4 regions of the Virgibacillus sp. 6R genome follow, and region 1 is predicted to be linked to each of the others. Evidence: riboswitches for the same ligand, from Rfam matches in the RefSeq annotation. Region 1 holds a riboswitch; each other region holds the start of a gene.
What was found. A riboswitch is a leader RNA that binds a small molecule or an ion and turns the genes downstream of it on or off. The one in region 1 is predicted to bind S-adenosylmethionine.

Region 2: it holds a riboswitch for S-adenosylmethionine, as region 1 does, so the genes downstream of both, BKP57_RS18550 (methionine ABC transporter ATP-binding protein) here and BKP57_RS08845 (PLP-dependent aspartate aminotransferase family protein) in region 1, are expected to answer to the same signal.
Region 3: it holds a riboswitch for S-adenosylmethionine, as region 1 does, so the genes downstream of both, metK (methionine adenosyltransferase) here and BKP57_RS08845 (PLP-dependent aspartate aminotransferase family protein) in region 1, are expected to answer to the same signal.
Region 4: it holds a riboswitch for S-adenosylmethionine, as region 1 does, so the genes downstream of both, BKP57_RS05800 (homocysteine S-methyltransferase family protein) here and BKP57_RS08845 (PLP-dependent aspartate aminotransferase family protein) in region 1, are expected to answer to the same signal.

The regions. Positions count from the first base shown of each region.
Region 1 is NZ_CP017762.1:1,949,483-1,954,835, forward strand. It holds gene BKP57_RS08840 (PTS transporter subunit EIIC) at 1-1,128, opposite strand, end outside; SAM riboswitch class I at 1,899-2,019, shown strand; gene BKP57_RS08845 (PLP-dependent aspartate aminotransferase family protein) at 2,238-3,983, shown strand; gene BKP57_RS08850 (MurR/RpiR family transcriptional regulator) at 4,629-5,353, opposite strand, start outside.
Region 2 is NZ_CP017762.1:4,095,839-4,101,191, forward strand. It holds gene BKP57_RS18530 (arsenate reductase family protein) at 1-165, shown strand, start outside; gene gcvH (glycine cleavage system protein GcvH) at 608-988, shown strand; gene BKP57_RS18540 (toprim domain-containing protein) at 1,509-1,865, shown strand; gene BKP57_RS18545 (thioredoxin family protein) at 1,888-2,199, shown strand; SAM riboswitch class I at 2,331-2,442, shown strand; gene BKP57_RS18550 (methionine ABC transporter ATP-binding protein) at 2,541-3,572, shown strand; gene BKP57_RS18555 (methionine ABC transporter permease) at 3,562-4,230, shown strand; gene BKP57_RS18560 (MetQ/NlpA family ABC transporter substrate-binding protein) at 4,259-5,086, shown strand; gene BKP57_RS22345 (YuzK family famiily protein) at 5,289-5,353, shown strand, end outside.
Region 3 is NZ_CP017762.1:629,353-634,705, forward strand. It holds gene asnB (asparagine synthase (glutamine-hydrolyzing)) at 1-654, opposite strand, end outside; gene metK (methionine adenosyltransferase) at 1,109-2,314, opposite strand; SAM riboswitch class I at 2,578-2,692, opposite strand; gene pckA (phosphoenolpyruvate carboxykinase (ATP)) at 2,930-4,516, shown strand; gene BKP57_RS03000 (ABC transporter substrate-binding protein) at 4,799-5,353, shown strand, end outside.
Region 4 is NZ_CP017762.1:1,272,547-1,277,899, reverse strand. It holds gene BKP57_RS05815 (DUF4177 domain-containing protein) at 198-398, shown strand; gene BKP57_RS05810 (MazG nucleotide pyrophosphohydrolase domain-containing protein) at 481-798, shown strand; gene BKP57_RS05805 (cyclase family protein) at 1,188-1,925, opposite strand; gene BKP57_RS05800 (homocysteine S-methyltransferase family protein) at 1,967-3,016, opposite strand; SAM riboswitch class I at 3,111-3,209, opposite strand; gene BKP57_RS05795 (methionine biosynthesis PLP-dependent protein) at 3,392-4,504, opposite strand; SAM riboswitch class I at 4,607-4,708, opposite strand; gene BKP57_RS05790 (manganese catalase family protein) at 4,998-5,353, opposite strand, start outside.

The DNA of each region.
Region 1 (5,353 bases):
AATAGTTCCACGTATATATCCAATTGCTACCCCTGCAAAAGATAATAAAACGGCACCAATCCCAACAATAAAGGCATAAACAACATATAATAATGGGGCTATAAACACGAATGTAAATTCTAACGGTTCCGTAACATTACCAAGAACAGCAGTTAAGACCATTGTAATTAACATTGATTTCACATAAGCTTTATTTTCTTTATAAGCCGTTTTATACATTGCAAAGGCAATCGCCGGAAAGATAAATAACGTTACCAACATTTGCTGTTGTGCCATAAAACGAGTTAGCTTTGGCATCATCGACCAATACTCACTATTAGGTCCTTGATTAAATAAAATCTCCGTCATCGCAGGGACAACCCCTACGTACGTTTCGCCATCAATAACATAGGACCCTCCAGCTTCCGTGAATCGAAACAGAACATTCCACACATGATGCAATCCAAAAGGAATAAATAATCTCTCTCCTGCAGCAGTAAAGAACGGACCTACCACACTTAAATATACGGAAGATAAGTTTGTTAAAAGTCCTACAAACAACGACCAAATAAAAGGAATGATTAAACCAATTACCGTCATAAAACCAATTGTAATAATCGGGACAGATTTTTTTCCTGAAAAGAATGCAAATGCCGTTGGCAATTCTAGATTATAAAACTTATCTGTTGCCCAAGCTGCTAAAAGCCCAGTAATGATTCCTCCTACCGCATTAATATTCATTGTTTGGATGCCTAACACTTCTATTTGCCCATATTGCGTCATAACCTCGGGATCCGCCATCTTCCCCGTAATGATTAGCCAAACATGCATGGCTATAATTAAGGTTAAATAGCCAGTTGTAGCGGCAAAAACAGATATCCCCTTATCTTTTTTACTCATTCCATAGGCAACACCCATTGCAAATAACAATGGAATATTATCAAACACGACACTTGCTATGGTACGAATGCTAGTTAATAAAGTATTTACTGCTTCATAGCCTAAAAAAGGAAACCTTTCAATCATATACGTTTGTACCAATGCTCCACTAATCCCTAAGATCATACCAACTGGCGCCAGTACCCCAATTGGGAGAAGTAAAGTACGCCCAAATCTTTGAATGGAGTCGCTGATTTTTCGCTTTGTCATTTAGAATTTAAACCTCCTCATTCAGCATTTCACATTTTATTTTATCAGCCAAATTAAAATTAAAAAGCGCTTTCATATCCTTTCAGCTGACATAGGTAATGAAAAATGACCTAGGTCACAACCATTTGTAAAAATCAATAACATGTAAAAAACTTTAAACTGAAACATACCTTTATTCGTTCTACAAGTGTATACGTAACCTTAATAACAGCAAATTGTCTTAAATCAACAGTCATTCACAAAGTTGCAGCGAATTACTAGTTGCTGGGCAATGGAGCCGAACGTGACTAGTCGGTTATTTCGTTACAAGCACTTCATTTTATACTTGCTTATCTTTTAAACAAAGGCGCAGGGCGCCCGTTTAGCAACGTAGTGAATGGAACGAATCAACTAAAGATTTAGGAATCATGCCACTAAAAACAGGGGTATGCCGACGTGGAGCGGCAAGCCCGTTTTTAGTCTCGGCCTTCCTCTTTGCCACGAACCGATGATAACTTATCGTAGGGCGCATTTCTAAGTTCACATAGTTGCTGGGCTCATGCGCCGGACGTGACTATTAGGTTATTTCATTATCCATAAGCACCTGAGTTTATACTTTCTTATTCTTCAAAAAATAAATTAAAGCCTCCTTGTTTATTTATAATGAGAAATATCTAAAGCTTCCTACCTCCTACTTAGACCTAATTTATATAAATAATATGTGTACACGTATTCTTCATTGACAATACATCTTGAACCTTATATAATATTCAGTAATTTAAAAATTGAATCTCTTATCAAGAGTGGTGGAGGGAATAGGCCCTTTGAAACCCGGCAACCTAAAAGCAATAATGATTTGCTTTTTACGGTGCTAAATCCTACAGACCTTAGAAATGGTCTGGAAGATAAGAGGAGGAACGGAAAACGATTCTAGCCCTCTTCTTTAGGAAGAGGGCTTTTTATTTCCACCACCTCCAAATAGTCGCCTACCTTGAAAAAATTAACCAGCCGAAAACATACTTTTCGCAAGATTCATTCAACAGGTTCCAAAAACGGAGACCACAAATGCAAAAAAGATAAGAGGATTAGATCTTAAGAACCAGCCCCACATTCAAAGGAGGAATAAAACAATGACAAGCTTTTTCACGCAAGATCCAGAGACAATTTTACTTCACGGCGGGCAAATACCCGACCCGACAACAGGTGCAAGGGCAGTACCTATCTACCAAACTACTTCTTATGTTTTTAAAGATACCAAACATGCCCAAAATTTATTCGGATTAGCGGAGCCAGGAAATATTTATTCTCGTATTGGTAATCCAACAGTCGATGCATTTGAACAGCGTGTTGCTCAATTGGAAGATGGGGTCGCAGCAGTAGCAACCTCTTCTGGTATGGCTGCTATTACATTCGCTATTTTAAATGTCGCCAGTGCTGGCGATGAAATCATTACCGACCGCAATCTTTATGGTGGGACGTATAACTTATTTGCTAACACATTGCCTCGCTATGGCATCAACGTTAAATTCGTTGATGGTACCAATCCAAAAGAAGTAGAAGCAGCGATCACTGACAAAACAAAAGCTATTTTTGGAGAAACGATTACAAATCCAAGTCTTCACGTTTTTGATATAGAGACCATTGCTACTATCGCTCACGCACACCATATTCCATTAATTATTGATAATACATTCGCACCATACCTTACCAAACCATTCGCCTGGGGAGCGGATATTATTGTCCATTCTGCTACAAAATGGATCGGCGGACACGGAACCACCATTGGAGGTATCATTGTAGACGGTGGAAGATTTGATTGGAACAATGAACGATTTCCTGACTTTACTGAACCCGATGAGAGTTATAATGGTCTGCGGTTTATTGATGTTGGACCAGCCGCTTTTGCCACTAAGCTTCGCGTGCAATTAATTCGTGATATTGGCGCTTGCTTAAGTCCACATAGTGCCTTTTTACTGCTTCAAGGATTAGAAACGTTACATTTACGTATGCAACAACATACACAAAATGCACAAAAGATTGCATCGTATTTGGAGGATCATCCAGCAATTGAGTGGGTCAGTTATCCAGGTTTGCCCAGCCATCCGTCCTATCCATTAATAAAAAAATATTTCCGTGATGGTACGGCAGGGTCGATCATTACGTTTGGTATAAAAGGGGGGAGGGAAGCTGGACGACAATTAATTGATCACATTGAATTATGGTCACATGTAGCCAATGTAGGTGATGCGAAATCACTGATTATTCACCCCGCTTCCACGACACATCAACAACTTACATCAGAAGAATTAGCAGCGAGCGGAACGACGGAAGAAACCGTCCGTTTATCGATTGGGTTAGAATCCGTAAATGATTTGCTAATTACACTAGATCAAGCGATAGCCAAAGCTACAGGTGAACAAGAGACCATCGTATTTGATGATCAGCACGCTATCCATTGGCTGCTCCATTCTTCTTTTATAAGAGACGAGGGGAACATACGCAAAAAAACGATTGCCGTTTACGGGTTAGAGCAAGCGAGCAAAGCAGATGAAGAAAAAGTGTTGCAACTGCGAGCACTTGGATTTGACATAGTTGCTGTCGGAAATCCTATTTCCACAGCGGAACTGCCACAGTATGATGAGTTATCTGAGGTTCCGATTGTAGACGCCATTTGGCTGGTACACGCAACATTACCAGCTGACTTGTTAGAGCAACTCGTAAATAAAAAATGCAAGCTTTTATGGATCGAGCAACCGAACGCTTTCCATAATATAGCAGATTATAAAAAAGCAGCAGAAATTACAGTTATTACACACAAGAACCCTTATGATGAAGCACTACGACTTCGTAATAATTCCTGTTTAACACCAGTGTAAAGTTAACTAATTCAAACCAGTAGCGATAATAAAAAGCTCATAGACTTAAAAAAATGGATTTTATTACCCTTAAACAGGACTCCATCTTGCTCAATCAAACTTTAGGTGCCCTAGCCTTTTTACAAACACTTCGTAAAAGCTTATGGCGCCTTTTGTTTTATTAAGGAAAGTGCCTCGAAAACGAATATGAATAATGGTTAGAAAATGCTTAAAATTTGTCAGTTTCTATACATAGACAAAGAAAAAATGATCAACAAACTAATACTGCTATTATTGGAATATTTTTGATAAGTTATGGATAATTGGCCTGCTTTGTACAACATTTGACTAATAAACTCTAGTCAAATGTTGTTCTAGTTAAAAATTCTCCTACGAAATGTGGGAGAATTTTTAAGAAAACGACTCATAAAAATTTTATACTGTTGAACTCAATGATATACCCTCCATCTTTAATAGTTGCGAAATGATTGGAGAAAAAATCAATTCTACCCACTACCTAGAGTCTTAGCCTTATATATTTATGCTATTTTAGCACGTTATAACGAAAGCTCAACCGGTTGGGATACCATTGGTTATAATTTATCTTACTTGAGAATACGTACTGCGCTTAAAAATGAATAGCACTATTTATTTAAGGTGTTTACGCTAATCAATAGATTGAGAAATTTGTTTCTTTGCTAATGCTATTCTAGAACTATCAATTTCGTGTAGATATTGACAAATTTGTTCAACTACGAAAAGCTGCGACATTTCCGTAATTAAAGTACTTCCTTCTTGTGCTACTTCCTTTCCTGCAGTAAATAATAATAATTCAGCGATTTTAGTAATAGGCGACCGTGAATGGTTCGTAATCGCAATCGTTTTTGCTCCATTTTCCTTCACCTTACTTAACCATTGTAACGTCTCTCGTGTATCACCTGTTACACTAAATGCGATCGCCAAGTCATCAGGTTCAATTAAATGAGATGAAACCAATCTTGTATGCTGTTCTGAAAAAAAGTATGCTTTATAACCAAGGCGCATGAGTCTAATCTGTGCTCCCTGTGCAGCCAAAGCAGAGAAACCGATACCAAACAAATAGATTGCATTACTGTTCTTTATCAAATTTGCTGATTGTTTTATTTTTTCCGTATTGGTCATCAGTCTTGTTTCATCCAGCATTTTAACAATATCTTGGTACGTTTTTTCAAATTTAGTATCCGCTTTAGGTTCTTTACCGCTAAGGATTTGCTTTGCCATAGTAGTCTTAAATTCATGATATCCAGAAAAGCCTACCTTTTTTAAAAAGCGAATTACAGTAGCTTCCCCGACACCAAATTCATCAGCAAGTTCTGTTAAAGACATAAAAGCAATACGCTGGTAGTTCTCAG
Region 2 (5,353 bases), 2.1 Mb from region 1:
TACCGAGAGCTGAATTTAAAGGAAAAAATAGCAGATGCTACAAACGAGGAAATGGCAGAAATATTAGCATCGGACGGTATGTTAATTAAGCGACCAATCGTAACCGATGGCTCTCAAGTGACTGTTGGATATAAAGAAGAAGAATTTGCAAAAAATTGGCTGTAAGGATTGCTTGTTTATTTTATACGATAAGAGAGTATCAAATTAGGTGCTTGGAGATAACGAAATAACCGAATAGCCACGTCCGGCGCATGAGCCCAGCAACTAGGCGACTTTAGAAATGCGCCCTACGATAAGGCCTCAACGGTTCGCAAAGAGGAGGGCCGACTAAAAACGGGCTTGCCGCTCAGGCGTCGGCATACCCCTGTTTTTAGTGGCATGATTCCTTTATCTTTAGTTGATTCGTTCCATCCGCTACGTTGCTAAACAGGCGCTTGCACCTTTATTCCGGGTGTAATGCAAGTTTTTTAAAGTGACTATTTATTTGTAACTGAATGGACTAGATTTTCAAACAGTTTCTATAGAGAATATAGAAAATAAATACTGGATAAATGACTCTGAACCTTGTATAGTGAAAGTGGAATATATCATTTGGAGGGGAATATATATGAGCGTACCAAAGGAATTACTATATTCAAAAGAGCATGAATGGGTAAAACAAGAAGATGGAAATGTACGTATTGGTATTACTGATTTTGCCCAAGACGAATTAGGAGATATTGTATTTGTTGAACTTCCTGAAGTTGGTGATGAATTAGAAATCAATGAGCCTTTTGGTAGTGTAGAATCCGTGAAAACGGTGTCGGAACTATACGCTCCCATCAGTGGTAAAGTAGTCGAGGTAAATGAAGAATTGGAAGACAGTCCTGAATTTGTAAATGAATCACCATATGAAAATGCATGGATGCTTGTTGTAGAGCCAACAAATGAAGCCGAATTGGACGATTTATTATCTGCAGAAGCATATGAAGAAATGATAAGTGAATAAATAATTCAATAGCTGATATGCAATATTTTGCAATCAGCTTTGTTTTTACTAAAATAAATGTAACGAAATAGAAAAGTTAGGATTGTTTATTTAAGGTTCTGTTATAAAAAAGTTTGACTATAAAGTGATACTGTTTCATTTTTTAAGTAAATCAATCAGCAAGTACTTATATACTTAAATAATTAGTCTGAACATCATGATGTTAAAATGGCTCTTTTTTCAAGATACGCATAAATGGAGAACGATTAATAATTGGATGATTTTAACATAAACTACAAGCGAATCATGGATGACAATGGACATAAATGAATTGCAGAAGACTTATTTTTATTATATAATGATACGTTAAAAAGTCAGACATCCACTACGAGCATAACATTCATTTTGCAAAGCACATACCATTGTTCGAACTGTATGTAAATGGAAATTTGCTCTGTTTTTTGAACGGCATCTAATAATAAAACAATGCTCTCTCTGCATATGCAAGCTTGTCGCTTGATTTTCCAAGGAGTGCTATGTGATGATAACAGATGGATCAGAGAAGGTTTTGATTGTGGAAGGGTTAACGGATAAAAAGCAAGTAAATAAAGTACTTGCGGAAGATTTGACGATTGTTTGCACAAATGGAACCCTCGGGGTGGAACGATTTGACCAAATGTTGGAGGAGTACGCATTAGATGATAAGGAAGTTTATATTCTTGTAGACGAAGACCCTTCTGGTATGAAGCTTCGTAAACAATTAGCAAGAGAATTACCCCATGCCGAGCATGTATATGTAAGCAGTGAGTACCGGGAAGTCGCAACCACGCCGGAAAATGTTTTAGCGCAAGTATTAGTAAGTAAAAGAATAGCGGTTAACCCTATCTTTTTGATTTAAATTACAGTAAAAAGGTGATAGTTTGCAACAGGTAACAAAAGTGCAATTGCAGCAATCTGATTACTTTCTCTATATTTTCACGCCGCTTTGCGGAACTTGTAACCTAGCTAAAAGCATGTTGCTTAAAATTGAACAAATGCAAAAGCAAGAAGTGTTTTTAGAAATGAACGCTTCGCTACATCCAGAATTTATGCAAACATATCAAGTGGAAAGCGTACCTTGTTTGCTTATTAAGAAAGATGGACAAATAGTAGAAAAAATTTATGCGTTTCGAGATGTGGCAAATATTTATCAATATTTGTTAAAGCATAAACCGGAAATGTTTGCATTCTAATACAATAAATGTCTCTTCACCATTGTTTGTGATTTAATTTTACAAAAAGTGATGATGAACCCAAAAAAGTATATTGACAGATGGAAAGCAACATGCTATTATAGTGTCTATTCCAATTAAATAATAATTTACTCTTATCTTGAGCGGTGGAGGGACTGGCCCAGTGAACCCGCGGCAACCTTCAAATAGAACTATTTGAAAGGTGCTAATTCCTGCAAGGTGATAAACCTTGATAGATGAGGGGACATTTTGACATTCATACGTCTTTCTGTTCTCTTCAGAAAGGCGTTTTTAATTGCTTATATGGGCATAATAGGAAGAGCTAAGAAGGAGGAGTAGGTGTGATATCGATTGAGGGTTTGCGTAAAGTTTTTACTGCAAACAAGACAGAAACAACAGCTGTAGACGATGTTACCCTGTCGATTGAGCAAGGAGATATCTTTGGTGTGATCGGTTATAGTGGTGCTGGAAAAAGTACATTTGTACGATTAATTAATCGTCTAGAAGAGCCAACAAGTGGAAAAGTTTATATTAATAAGCAGGAGATAACTGCACTCAAAAAGAATGAGCTGCGTCTGGCAAGACAAGATATTGGAATGGTGTTTCAACATTTCAATTTACTATGGTCACGCACGGTAGAGGATAATATTGCTTTCCCATTGGAGATCGCTGGAGTTGAAAAAGAAGAAAGGCAACAACGTGTGCAATCATTAATTGATTTAGTTGGCTTATCTGGCAAAGAGAAAACATACCCTTCGCAATTAAGCGGTGGACAAAAGCAACGAGTTGGTATAGCACGTGCATTGGCAAATAAACCTTCTGTATTACTTTGTGATGAGGCAACATCAGCTTTAGATCCTGAAACAACGAATTCGATATTGGATTTGCTTGTTGATATTAATAAGCAGTTAGGGATAACTATTATTTTGATTACGCATGAAATGCATGTCATTCGGAAAATATGTAACCATGTTGCCGTTATGGAAAATGGAAAAGTAGTGGAGCACGGCAATGTTTTGGACGTATTTTCTCATCCGAAAAACAATGTTACGAAAAAGTTTGTCCAACAATTGATGGGGGATGCTGAAGCTGAGAATGAGTTCGAACATCTAATCAACACATTTAAGCAAGGCAGGCTTATTCGTCTTCATTTTGTTGGCGAAACAACAAACGATGCTTTAATCAGTAAGCTTGTGAAAACATACGATATTGATATTAGCATTTTACAAGGAAAAATTACTCGCACACAAGCTGGAGCGTATGGTACTTTATTTATCCAAATGACCGGTGATGAGGCAGAAATCGCTAAGGCAATCCAGCACGTGTCTGAAGAAACCTCTGTGGAGTTGGAGGTGATCCGTAATGTTGACTGACCTATTTTCTACAATTAAAATAGAAGATTTTATGGAAGCAACTTATGAAACATTTTATATGACGATTATTGCACTAATCGGGACATTTATTTTTGGCATCATGCTTGGCTTGCTATTATTCCTTACAAATAAGGGGGGGTTATGGCAAAATAAGTGGATTAACTTTTTAACAGCCACTTTCGTGAATGTGTTTCGCGCCATTCCATTTATTATATTAATACTGCTCTTATTCCCATTTACCGATTTTATCGTTGGGACGATCCGTGGTCCTAATGCTGCGTTGCCGGCATTAATCATCGGCGCAGCACCATTTTATGGGCGGCTTGTCGAAATTGCTTTAAGAGAAGTGGATAAAGGTGTTATCGAGGCTGCCAAAGCGATGGGAGCAAAAACAAGAACGATTATTTTTAAAGTATTGTTACCTGAAGCGATGCCTGCATTAATTTCAGGTATTACGGTTACGGCGATTGCACTTATTGGCTATACAGCAATGGCAGGTGCCATTGGTGCTGGTGGATTAGGAAGCTACGCCTACTATTCCGGATTCCAGCGCAGAGATTTTGATATCGTCCTGCTTTGTTCCATTATTATTGTACTGATCGTATTTTTATTTCAATTTATTGGTGATTTTATTACACGCAAATTAGATAAAAGATAATTCAAAAACGAAAAGAGGAGCGTACAAAATGAAAAAATACATTCTATCTATTCTATTTCTTATTAGTCTTGGAAGTGTTTTAGCAGCATGTGGCGGGGATGATAAAACAGCGGACGATAATAAAATCATTGTCGGTGCTTCCAGTGTACCGCACGCAGAAATCTTAGAAGAGGCGAAGCCATTATTGGAAAAAGAGGGCATCACTCTTGAAATTAGTGAATATCAGGACTATGTTTTGCCAAATGATGATTTAGATAGAGGAGAGATTGATGCAAACTATTTTCAGCATATTCCGTTTTTAGAACAAACAATAAGTGATACGGGATATGAACTTGATTATATTGCTGGTATTCATATTGAGCCAATTGGTGTCTATTCTAAAGGTATTTCCAGCATTGATGATATCCCCGAGGGCACGGAAGTAATTATGAGTAACTCTGTACCAGATCATGGACGTATCTTAACTTTGTTTGAGGAGCAGGGACTGATTAAATTAGATGATGGTGTAGATAAAGCAAAAGCTACGATTGATGATATTGCCGAAAATCCAAAGAATTTAACGTTTTCACCTGAATATGAAGCAGCTACCCTTCCAGAGTACTATGAAAGGGAAGAAAATGCTCTAGTTGCTATTAATACAAACTATGCTATTGATGCGGGATTAAAGCCAACAGAGGATGGCTTGTTTATTGAAGATGAAGATTCACCGTATGTGAATGTGCTAGCTGTTAAGAAAGAAGATAAAGACGATGAGGCATTAAATAAATTGGCAGAAATTTTACAATCAGAAGAAATTCAATCTTTTATGGAAGAAAAATATGATGGCGCTGTTGTTCCGGTAGGTGGAAAAGAATAATCGAGAAGGAATTCGATAAGATACAGCGTATGTTAACGCATATGTAGATATCGCCATCCTTTTCTGTCGATAATTAAAAATGAATCGTTTATTTGAGCTAAGACGCGTTTAAATGCGTTTTGAACAGGGAACCTGTCTTATGATAATCTTATTATGAGTCGAGATCAAGAAAGGATGATTCCCTATTCATAGCGGAATAAAAATGAAGTACACTTCTGAAATGGAGAAGGCAATGCAACAATCACACCATATTGGCTTTGCTGAATA
Region 3 (5,353 bases), 1.3 Mb from region 1:
TTGAATAGGTTGTCCAGGTTTCTTAATGAAATAATGGCCTGGCTCTACTTTTTTAATGCCGGCAGTCATTGTCATTGGTTCCGGCACGTATTGAAAACTCAAATAATGCTGCAGAGCAGCTTGATCTACTTCTTCTTGTTCCATCATTAAGGTAATACTTTTTTTCTCTGATGCAAATGACGTCCCAAAGGAATTTTCATGATAAAAAAGTGGCTTAATACCAAAAGGATCGCGCGCACCGTATAATTGCTCTGTCTCTTTATCCCAAATAAGAATCGAGAACATACCTCTTAAATATTGAAAGGCATTCTCCTTATGTTTGGAAAAAAGTGCAGCTATAACCTCTGTATCTGAGTCTGTCTGGAATTCGTAGCCTTCTTCAAGCAGTTTTTCACGTAATTCGATATAATTATAAATCTCTCCATTAAAAACGAGCCAGATTTGTTCATTGTTATAGCTTAATGGCTGTGAACCACTTTCAATATCAATAATACTTAATCGGCGAAATCCGAATGAAATATAGGAATCAAAATAATAGCCCTCATCATCTGGCCCCCGATGAGTGATCAAATTATTTTGCTTTTTAAACAATTCAATTTCTTGTTCTGTTCGTTCGACTGGATTATCAAATATCATTCCGATAAAACCACACATTGCTGTCTACCTTCTCTCATTAATAATAGTAACGTGGCGTAAGATTATTTTTCAATATTATCATACCACATTATTCGCTAGTAAAAAACTTCCAAATAAAGCGTGTTTTATAGGGTAATAAGTTCTACATTATATAATTCTTGTCTGTTGATGTACATATGACCGTCTGTGATCACCATTTTTTGCGGAGACCTATATTGCATCAGATGTGAGTAAAGATACCATAACCGTACCATATATTCAATTGTTCTCATCAAAAACGGTAAAAAATTCAATGATGCCTTTTGTTTTTTTCGATCATTTAGTTACTCCCAAATTCTTATGTAAACAACATTATTCCTATTATATGTAAACTTCCCCCATTTAACCAAATTAGCCCCCTATCTTGGCACCGAAAAAAAAGCATGATTTCTCTATCTCCATCAAAAGAAAAATCATGCTCTCGCTCTCATCATTATTGCTGCTCTTTTACTAGTGCTACCAATTCTTCCACTTTATCTGTCTTTTCCCATGGGAATAAAACGTCCGTACGACCAAAATGTCCATATGCAGCTGTATTTCTAAAAATAGGCTTTTGTAAATCAAGCATACGAATAATGCCAGCCGGGCGAAGGTCGAATAGTTTTCGTACAGCTTGGACCAATTCATCCTCGCTTACAACCCCGGTTCCAAATGTATCGATAGCAATCGAAACTGGTTCTGCTACACCAATCGCATACGCAAGTTGAACTTCACATGTTTTTGCTAATTGGGCGGCAACAATATTTTTTGCTACATATCTAGCAGCATAAGCAGCAGAACGATCCACTTTCGTCGCATCCTTACCACTAAATGCACCACCACCATGACGTGCATAACCACCATAAGTGTCAACAATAATTTTTCTTCCGGTTAAGCCTGCATCGCCTTGTGGACCCCCAATCACAAATCGTCCAGTTGGGTTGATAAAATATTTCGTTGCTTCATCTAATAAATGTGCTGGAACAACAGGAATAATAACATGCTCCATTAAATCTTTTTCAATTTGTTCTACCGTTATATCTTGATGATGTTGTGTCGAAATGACGATTGTATCAATTCGAATAGGCTGGTCATCTTCTCCATATTCTACAGTTACTTGTGTCTTTCCGTCCGGTCTTAAGTAATCCAATGTATGGTCTTTACGGACATCTGCCAAACGCTTGGCTAATTTGTGCGCTAGAGAAATTGGCAATGGCATTAATTCTTCTGTTTCGTCACAGGCAAACCCAAACATTAGTCCTTGGTCACCAGCACCAATAGCATCAATTTCTTCCTCGCTCATTTGCCCCTGTCTTGCCTCCCAAGCAGTATCTACCCCCCCTGCTATATCCGGAGACTGCTCGTCAATCGCTGTTAGTACCGCACAGGTTTTGGCGTCGAATCCAAACTTTGCTCGTGTATAACCAATATCCTCAATGGTTTTTCGAACGATTGCAGGAATATCTACATATGTAGTGGTCGATATTTCCCCTGCTACCAATACTAGTCCTGTTGTAACAGTTGTCTCACAGGCAACTCGAGCATAGGGATCAGATTGTAATATTTCATCAAGGATAGCATCGGAAATTTGGTCCGATATTTTATCAGGATGACCTTCTGTTACACTTTCAGAAGTAAATAAACGTCGATTCGTAGCCATATTGCTACTTCCTCCTTTTAAAGTCGGTTACGGAACTCTATATAAACAAGATGCACCTTTCATTTTAGGGAATGTTATGAAGTCCATACTTTACTTGTCCAAAACGACAACAACCACTCCTATGAATGTAAATAGGATTTATGGTTATGAACAGCAGTATTTATTCCATTTCAAAACATCTCAACCGCTAGCATTCTATCCATTTTAACACAAAAAAATCCCTTCCTGCTTATCATGGAGGAAAGGGAATAGCGGACCTTTCGCTCTTATTGTTCAAGGTGACCTACTTACCTTGCATCAGGTTAGCACCTTTTCACATGAAATGTGATGGTTGCTGGGCTTCCTCGGGTCTGTCCCTCCACCGACTCTGAATAAGAGAACCGTTCGAATTTCAGCTTACCGAAAGAACCCCTTTATGTCAACTAATTTCCCCGTATTTCTATATGTTTTTTTCACACACTATAATGAAAAGATAAATATTTTTTTAATTTCATCGATATTTAGTATGGACTATTTAGGTGAATGTGTTATACTAATAAACATATTGAGTATATCACAATCGTTCTTAATCGTTGAACGTGAATAAATTTGAATTAAAAGGCAGGTATTTTTAAAATGAAAACGGTAGAAAAGTCTTATGTAACCGAATTATATTCTCACCCTTATTTATTATCGAATTTATCGGTACCGCAGCTTGTTGAAAAAATCTTGGCTAGAAAAGAAGGTAAGTTATCAGCTACAGGTGCAGTTCAAGCTGAAACAGGGGCTTACACAGGCCGCTCACCAAAAGATAAGTTTATTGTAAAAGACGAAATCAGCGAAAACTATGTTGACTGGGGAACAGTGAACCGTTCCATTGATGAAGCGACTTTCAATAAACTTTACCAAAAAGTCGTTCAATATTTAAAAAACAAATCCGAGATCTTTCAATTTAGAGGATATGCTGGAGCAGATCATGATTACCGTCTTCCGCTTCAAGTGATCAATGAATATGCGTGGCATAATCTATTTGCCAGACAGTTGTTTATCACACCTAAAGAAAAAGAGTTAAAAGAGCATCAGCCAGAGTTTACCGTTTTGTCTGCACCAACATTCAAAGCCAATCCTAAAGTAGACGGTACAAACTCAGAAGCATTTATTCTTGTATCGTTTAAACAACGTATCGTATTAATAGGTGGAACAGAGTATGCCGGCGAAATTAAAAAATCTATTTTTTCCGTGATGAATTATTTGCTCCCTCAACGCAATGTATTATCTATGCATTGTTCCGCTAATGTTGGTAAAGAAGGCGATGTTGCTTTGTTCTTTGGCTTGTCAGGAACAGGTAAAACAACATTATCAGCTGATCCGTACCGCCGTTTAATTGGCGATGACGAGCATGGCTGGGGACCTAATGGCGTGTTTAATATTGAAGGTGGTTGTTATGCTAAATGCATTAACTTATCGCAAGAAAAAGAACCGCAAATTTACGATGCCATTAGATTTGGTGCAGTATTGGAAAATGTCGTGTTAGATAACCAAACAAGAATTCCTGACTATAATGACACTATTTTAACAGAAAACACTCGCGCAGCATATCCGTTAGAAAACATAGATAACATTGCCGTACCAAGTATCGCTGGGCATCCAAGCACCATTATTTTTCTAACCGCTGATGCTTCAGGAACATTGCCTCCTATCAGTAAATTGACGAAAGAACAGGCCATGTATCATTTTCTAAGCGGATATACAAGTAAGCTAGCAGGAACAGAACGAGGTGTAACCGAACCACAAGCAACATTCTCAGCTTGTTTCGGTTCTCCATTCCTTCCATTGGCACCGTCCAAATACGCTGCCATGCTTGGGGAAAAGATTGACGCTTATCAATCAAATGTGTTTCTTGTAAACACCGGTTGGACGGGAGGAGCCTATGGTACTGGGAAGCGCATGAAGCTTTCGTATACTCGCGCTATGATTCATGCTGCATTAGAGGGCGAATTACATGGCGTAGAGACAACAAAGGATAAAATATTCGGATTAGAAATTCCGATGCATGTACCTGGAGTGCCGGATGAAGTATTAATTCCGGAAAACACGTGGCTCGATAAGGCCGCTTATGAACAAACAGCAAAACAGCTTGCGGTGAAATTCCATGAGAATTTTAAGCAATTCACAGAAGCTCGTGAAGATATCGCTAATGCTGGCCCTATTTATAAGGGTTAATCATTGTTTCCTCATCCCAAAAGGAATTTTATATAAAATTAATTTGCAGTTACTGCTGCATGTCGACCTCATTATTGCGAGGTCGATTTTTTTTGCTTGGGCTTACAGAGATGCCCAAGAGCGTCCCTCAAGCTCTTACTAAAATCATTCTTAACACTCACCTACTCTACCCCCTAGTTTTTCATTTTTATAAAACATCCATTATATAGGCATTCACACATTTTTAAATGCAATCATAAACTGTTTTGACAAACTAAATCATCAATGAAAGGGGCAAATAGGATGAAGAAAATTCTATTTTTCCTATTCTTCAGTAGCATACTATTGATTTTAACAAGTTGTAATAATACGAATTCAAAAAAAACCATTCAATTAGCTGAAGTGACCCGCTCCATTTTTTATGCTCCGCAATACGTGGCTTTGGAAAAAGGTTTTTTTGAAGATGAAGGATTAGACGTCGAATTGCAAACTACATGGGGTGGAGATAAAACAATGACTTCGCTTTTATCAGATGGAGCCGATATCGCGTTAGTTGGTGCGGAAACATCCATTTATGTTTACGCTCAGGACTCGAAAGATATTGCTATTAACTTCGCTCAGCTCACACAAACAGATGGTACCTTCTTAGTTGCAAAAGAAGAAAAGCCTGATTTTGATTGGAATGATTTAAAAGGTACAACCTTTTTAGGACAACGTAAAGGTGGCATGCCACAAATGGTTGGCGAATATGTACTTAAACAAAACGAAATTGATCCGCATGAAGATTTAGATTTACAGCAAAATATTGAGTTTGCTAACATTCCTAGTGCATTTGTGTCTAGCGATGCAGAATACGTC
Region 4 (5,353 bases), 680 kb from region 1:
AACTATTTGTGAAGGAACCTTAAATTTTGGCATGGGTCTACAAATTTTAATAACCACTTGTTGTTTTCTATAAGGCAATCTACTATTTTAAGGAATGACATATTTAGGCTGACGATAATCAATTTAGGTGCTATAGGCAAAAGAAGATGTCTTTCTTTGATATGGACGCTTGAACGCAAATAAAAGGAGTGTTGTTTATGCAAACATGGGAATATGCAGTAGAAACTTGGACATTAGGGATTACCTCTGCCGATCGAGAAGAACTCGAGGACAAATTAAATGAGTATGGTAAGCAAGGCTGGGAATTAGTAAATATTATTCCTCAAGTTGGAGAGGGCCCTAGTGGTAGGATTAGTGTGAACTTCAATCAAATTGTGTTTAAACGAAAAGTAGATTAGCCTGTTTTCTCTTGGAGCTAGTTCAGTAAAATAAATTTTGAAGGTTATTAAAACTTATAGCTAGACAAGAAGGTGGGTAAGAATGGATGTAACTGAATTTCAGCAGTGGGTAAAGCAATATTATAAGAACAGAGGATGGGCGGATTTAGATATTTTCGTTCGCATCGGCTTTTTAGCTGAAGAAACAGGTGAAGTAGCTAGAGCGATAAGAGCTCTTGAAATAGGGAGAGACAGACCAGATGAAGCAGAAAGTACTTTTGAAGAAAATAAACAAGCGTTAACCGAAGAACTTGGAGATGTACTAGGCAATGTCATTGTCATTGCCAATAAATACGGCATTTCTTTGGAAGAAGTATTTCAATTACATAAAAGTAAGCTAGCAAAGCGCTATTCAGAATAAATATTAGAAAAGGAGTTAATGCTTTCCTGTCTGAACCGCTTCTTCTTTTTTCAGCTCCCGCTTAAAGCTTTTGCTTTCGCGAATCGTTTCATCTATATACGCTATGGGGGGAGTTCTCATCTAAAAACCTGATCGGGTATTCAATTATTCTGTTTCAAAGCTTTTCTTTTAAGAATTATGAGTTGAGAAAAGTGCTGTCCAAAATGTATGGACCCCCCCCTCCTCTCACACCTCAGGTAGGAGGAGGGGCTGCTTGTTGTATTGAACTATTTTAAAATAATCAAAGTCTCATAAACTCTTAAATATGGATGCGATCTTTATCCATGTTTGTTAAGCGTGGTTTGCTTCCACAGAAGTCATACCATTATCAATGCTTTCATTCTTACAAATTAAGGTAAAATAGCAAACGAACGAACCGGAAATCCAGAAGCGTTTTTTGCTTTTGGGACGATATTACAAATGACTGCACCTGTTGCTGGCACCTTATCTAAATTGGCAAGTAATTCTATTTGGTAGCTATCTTGGCTAAGTACGTAATACTCTGCTATGAGTGAGCCATTTTTGGCATAATCAATAGCGGTGTCTGTATCAAACGTTTCATGACCAACGGCTTTTATATCGCGTTCCTCGTACAAAAACTGTAAAGCTTCTAGTGACCAGCCTGGTGTATGACTTTGCCCGTCAGCATCTTTATTATCAAATGCCTCCTGATCAGGCCACCGTTTACTCCAATCTGTACGTAAAGCCACAAAACTGCCAGGATTTATTTTTCCATAGATGGTTTCAAATGCTAACACATCTTCAACCGTTAATGCGAAGTCATGATTTTCACCAGCAGCTTTTGATTTATCAATGACGACAAGTGGTAAGACAAATTCTTTTAGCTCTAATTCATCTAAGCACCTTGTATCACGGACAAAATGAACAGGTGCATCCAAATGTGTTCCATATTGCCCGGGAAATGTGAGTCGTTGCGCGAAAAAGCCGTCATCATGATCAAATAATGTTTCAAATTTGGCGGGTTCAAATGCTGAGAAATGTGGTGATTCCGGTCCAAAAGCATGGGTTAAATCAATCCATTGCTTGTTTTTAATCGCTGCAATGGTATGCCATAATTGATTTGTCACACTAATTCTCCTTTAAAAGAAAAATTTTCTTTGTTGTTGTTTTAAGCTTTCAAACGATAATCCACATTATGTTTTTTTAATGTTTTATCTGATCCAAACAAGAAATGTTTCTCCATATTTGGGGAATATTTGGAATTAATCGTTTCGACACCGACAGCTTCAGCTACTGCTCGTAGCATTGCAGGAGAAGCGCCACAGCAAAGTCCAATGTAATGGATGCCAATATCTTTTGCTTCCTTAGCCCATGCTGCCAATTCATAGCGATTGTGATAAAGTGGGTCTAGCGCAGTTGGAAAAGTTGTTTCTGTTGGTAAATGACAGCTGCAAGCCCCATCAGGTAAGTTGAAAAATGTTGGATGCTCCTCTGTTGTGCGATATGGAATTGGTAAAGCGCCGACATATCCATTGACAGACTTTCTTATTTTAGCAAGATATGGCTGCATCGTTTCTGGACCTCGGAAGCAGTTCATGCCAACCACAAGTGCTCCTTTTTCGGAAAGCAATTGACAAGCCTCTTCCACGGTATATCCATCCCGTAAAATGTTTTCTCCCATAAGACCAAATGTTATTACAGCTGGAAGCTCTTGTTTCGTAATTTCCTCTAAGGCGATCAATGCTTCTTCATAGTAATAAAAGGTTTCCCCGTTAACAAAATCGACTCCTTCTTCTTTACACCATTGCACCATTTCTGCAAAAATACTTCTTACTTGATCTTTAGATGACGGATCATCGGGGTCAAAAATATTAGTGTTGGAAATATTTCCAGCAACAAGAGCTTCTTCTACTGGATGTTCCTTGGCGACTTCCTTTGCAAGACGAATCGCGCTTCGATTTAATGGCTCTAATAATTCCTCTTTGCCAATGATGCGCATTTTTTCTCGATTCCCATTATACGTAAAAGCCAGAACAACATCAGATCCGGCATTCATAAAATCACGGTATGCTTGCTTAAGGGCTTGCGGATTATCTAAAGCTACTTCCGGTACAAAAGAGCCTGCCTGTAAATATCCCCTTCGTTCCAGTTCAAATAAATAGCCTTCTCCAACAATAACGGGACCTTCCTCTAACCTCTGTTGTAAATTACGTTTCATTTAAAATTCCTCCTTTTAGTGATTTGGGGAAACCCCATAATAAAACCCTCTTCTTGAATTAGAAGAGGGTGAATTACCTTATTTATGGTATCTCTTCTTATCTTCAAGCGTTACGCTCTGGAATTAGCACAGTGCAATTATGCCTGTTGCTGAGGTTTCAATGGGCCAGTCCCTCCACCTCTCTGGATAAGATAGTCATATTATGTTTGTTCAAAAGCTATTCATGATAGCTCCTGTGTTCAATCAATGGCACGTTTCTGCCGAACTGTTGTTGAAACGAGATATTTGTTGTCAAATATATTTGATCATTTATAAAATTTAAATAATACTTTACACCGAGAGGAATGAAATGTCAACCTATTTACTAAAAAAATTTTAAGTTCCTGTTTCGAATTGTTTCAGCGCTTGATTTAAATCATGCTTTAAATCTTCTGCTTGCTCAATCCCTACAGAAAAACGTAATAAACAGTTATCAATTCCACGCTTTTTCCGTTCTTTAATAGGAATGTCGGCATGGGTTTGTGTAGCTGGATACGTGATAAAGCTTTCCACACCTCCTAAGCTTTCTGCAAAGGTAATTAATTGTAATTGTTGCAAAAAAGGATCAACCCAGCTAGAATCATGCAAACGAAAAGACAGCATCCCACCTTTGCCTGGATAGATCACCTCTTTAACTGCAGGTTGTCCCTCTAAAAATCTTGCTATTTTTTGTGCGTTTTCCTGATGCTTTGCTATTCGGAGTGAAAGTGTTTTTAGCCCTCTAATTAACAACCAACAATCAAAAGGAGAAAGCACTGCTCCGGATGCATTGTGTAAAGCAGCAAGTTTTTCACATACTTCCACACCTGTTGCAATCACAAGTCCCGCCAATACGTCATTATGTCCACCAATATATTTGGTTGCACTATGAATAACAATGTTTGCGCCAAGTTCTATAGGTCGCTGCAAACAAGGGGTGAGAAATGTATTATCAACGATAAGTAATAGGTTATGTTTTGTGGTTAAACTGGCTAACGATTTGATGTCAATTTCTTGCATGAGTGGATTCGTAGGCGTTTCAATAAATAAAGCCTTTGTTTTATCAGATATCCGTTTTTCCATATCTTTCAAATTAGTAAAAGAATCATAGATTATATGGAACTGATAGGCATTTGCATAGTGCTGCAGCAAACGATACGTTCCTCCGTATATATCTTCAGAAACGATCAATTCATCACCAGACTGGAAAAGGGACAGCACCAATTGGATAGCTGCCATACCTGAACTGCAAGCGTAACCTTGTTCACCAGACTCCAAATTCGCAATACCTGCTTCTAACAGTGTTCGGGTAGGGTTTTTGGTACGGCTATAATCATATCCGGTTGAACGTCCAATCCCGTCATGTTTAAATGCAGTTGATAAATAGATGGGAGGATTGATAGCACCAGTGTTAGGATCGCTGTGATTTCCTAATTGCACTAGCCTTGTTTCAAGTGTTCTTTTTATCATATGATCATCATCTCCTAGAAAAATATTTTCAAGGAGAGCAAGCAAAAAACCTCTCCTTGAAATAAGAAGAGGTTTCCTAAGTTAAATATAAAGGACCAATTCTTCTTATCTTCAAGCATTAAGCTTCTGGAATTGGCACAGTACTGCAAGCAGTCTGTTGCCGAGGCTTCAACGGGCCAGTCCCTTCACCTCTCTGGATAAGAAAATAATTTTTGAATTTTATAAGATTGAATATTAGAATACAAGGCGGATTAAAAAAAGTCAAGTGGAACCTTGTATTCATTTAGAGTGTTTAATGGATCATAGAATATCTATGAGCTATCCATTGCTACTCTCCTTCTATGTGCGATATTTGAAAAAGTTTAAAAGAGAAAGAAACTGTCTACATTTGCATTTTTCCTGCACACTATTGCACAGTTGACAATTTTCTTTGGCTAACTAGTTTATCCCGTATATAAGGAGCTGTAAGACTCCCACTTCAGGAGTAGGAAGTCTACATATTTTCCAGCAATCGTTTAGCGATTTTTTGATAGTCATCCCGATCAATTCCCGGTGCAAATTCTTCTGGAAGATCATCAAGATTTGGAATTGGTGCTCCCTTTGGTGCTCCTTCCTTCACGATCAGTTGTTTCCCATTTTCTGGATTTTCCCCTTTCCAAATTTGCCGAATGTCTACATAATCTCCGACGTCATTCCATGTGTATAATACATTTGCTAAGCCTTGCTCCTCAAATTTTCGGGCATGATCGAATTTGGTGTTGGAGAGATCAGGGATTGGAATTAGTTTCTTCACTTCAGCACCTGTAGCGATTTCTAGAGCTTTGGCATAAGCTAAGATATGAGTACCAC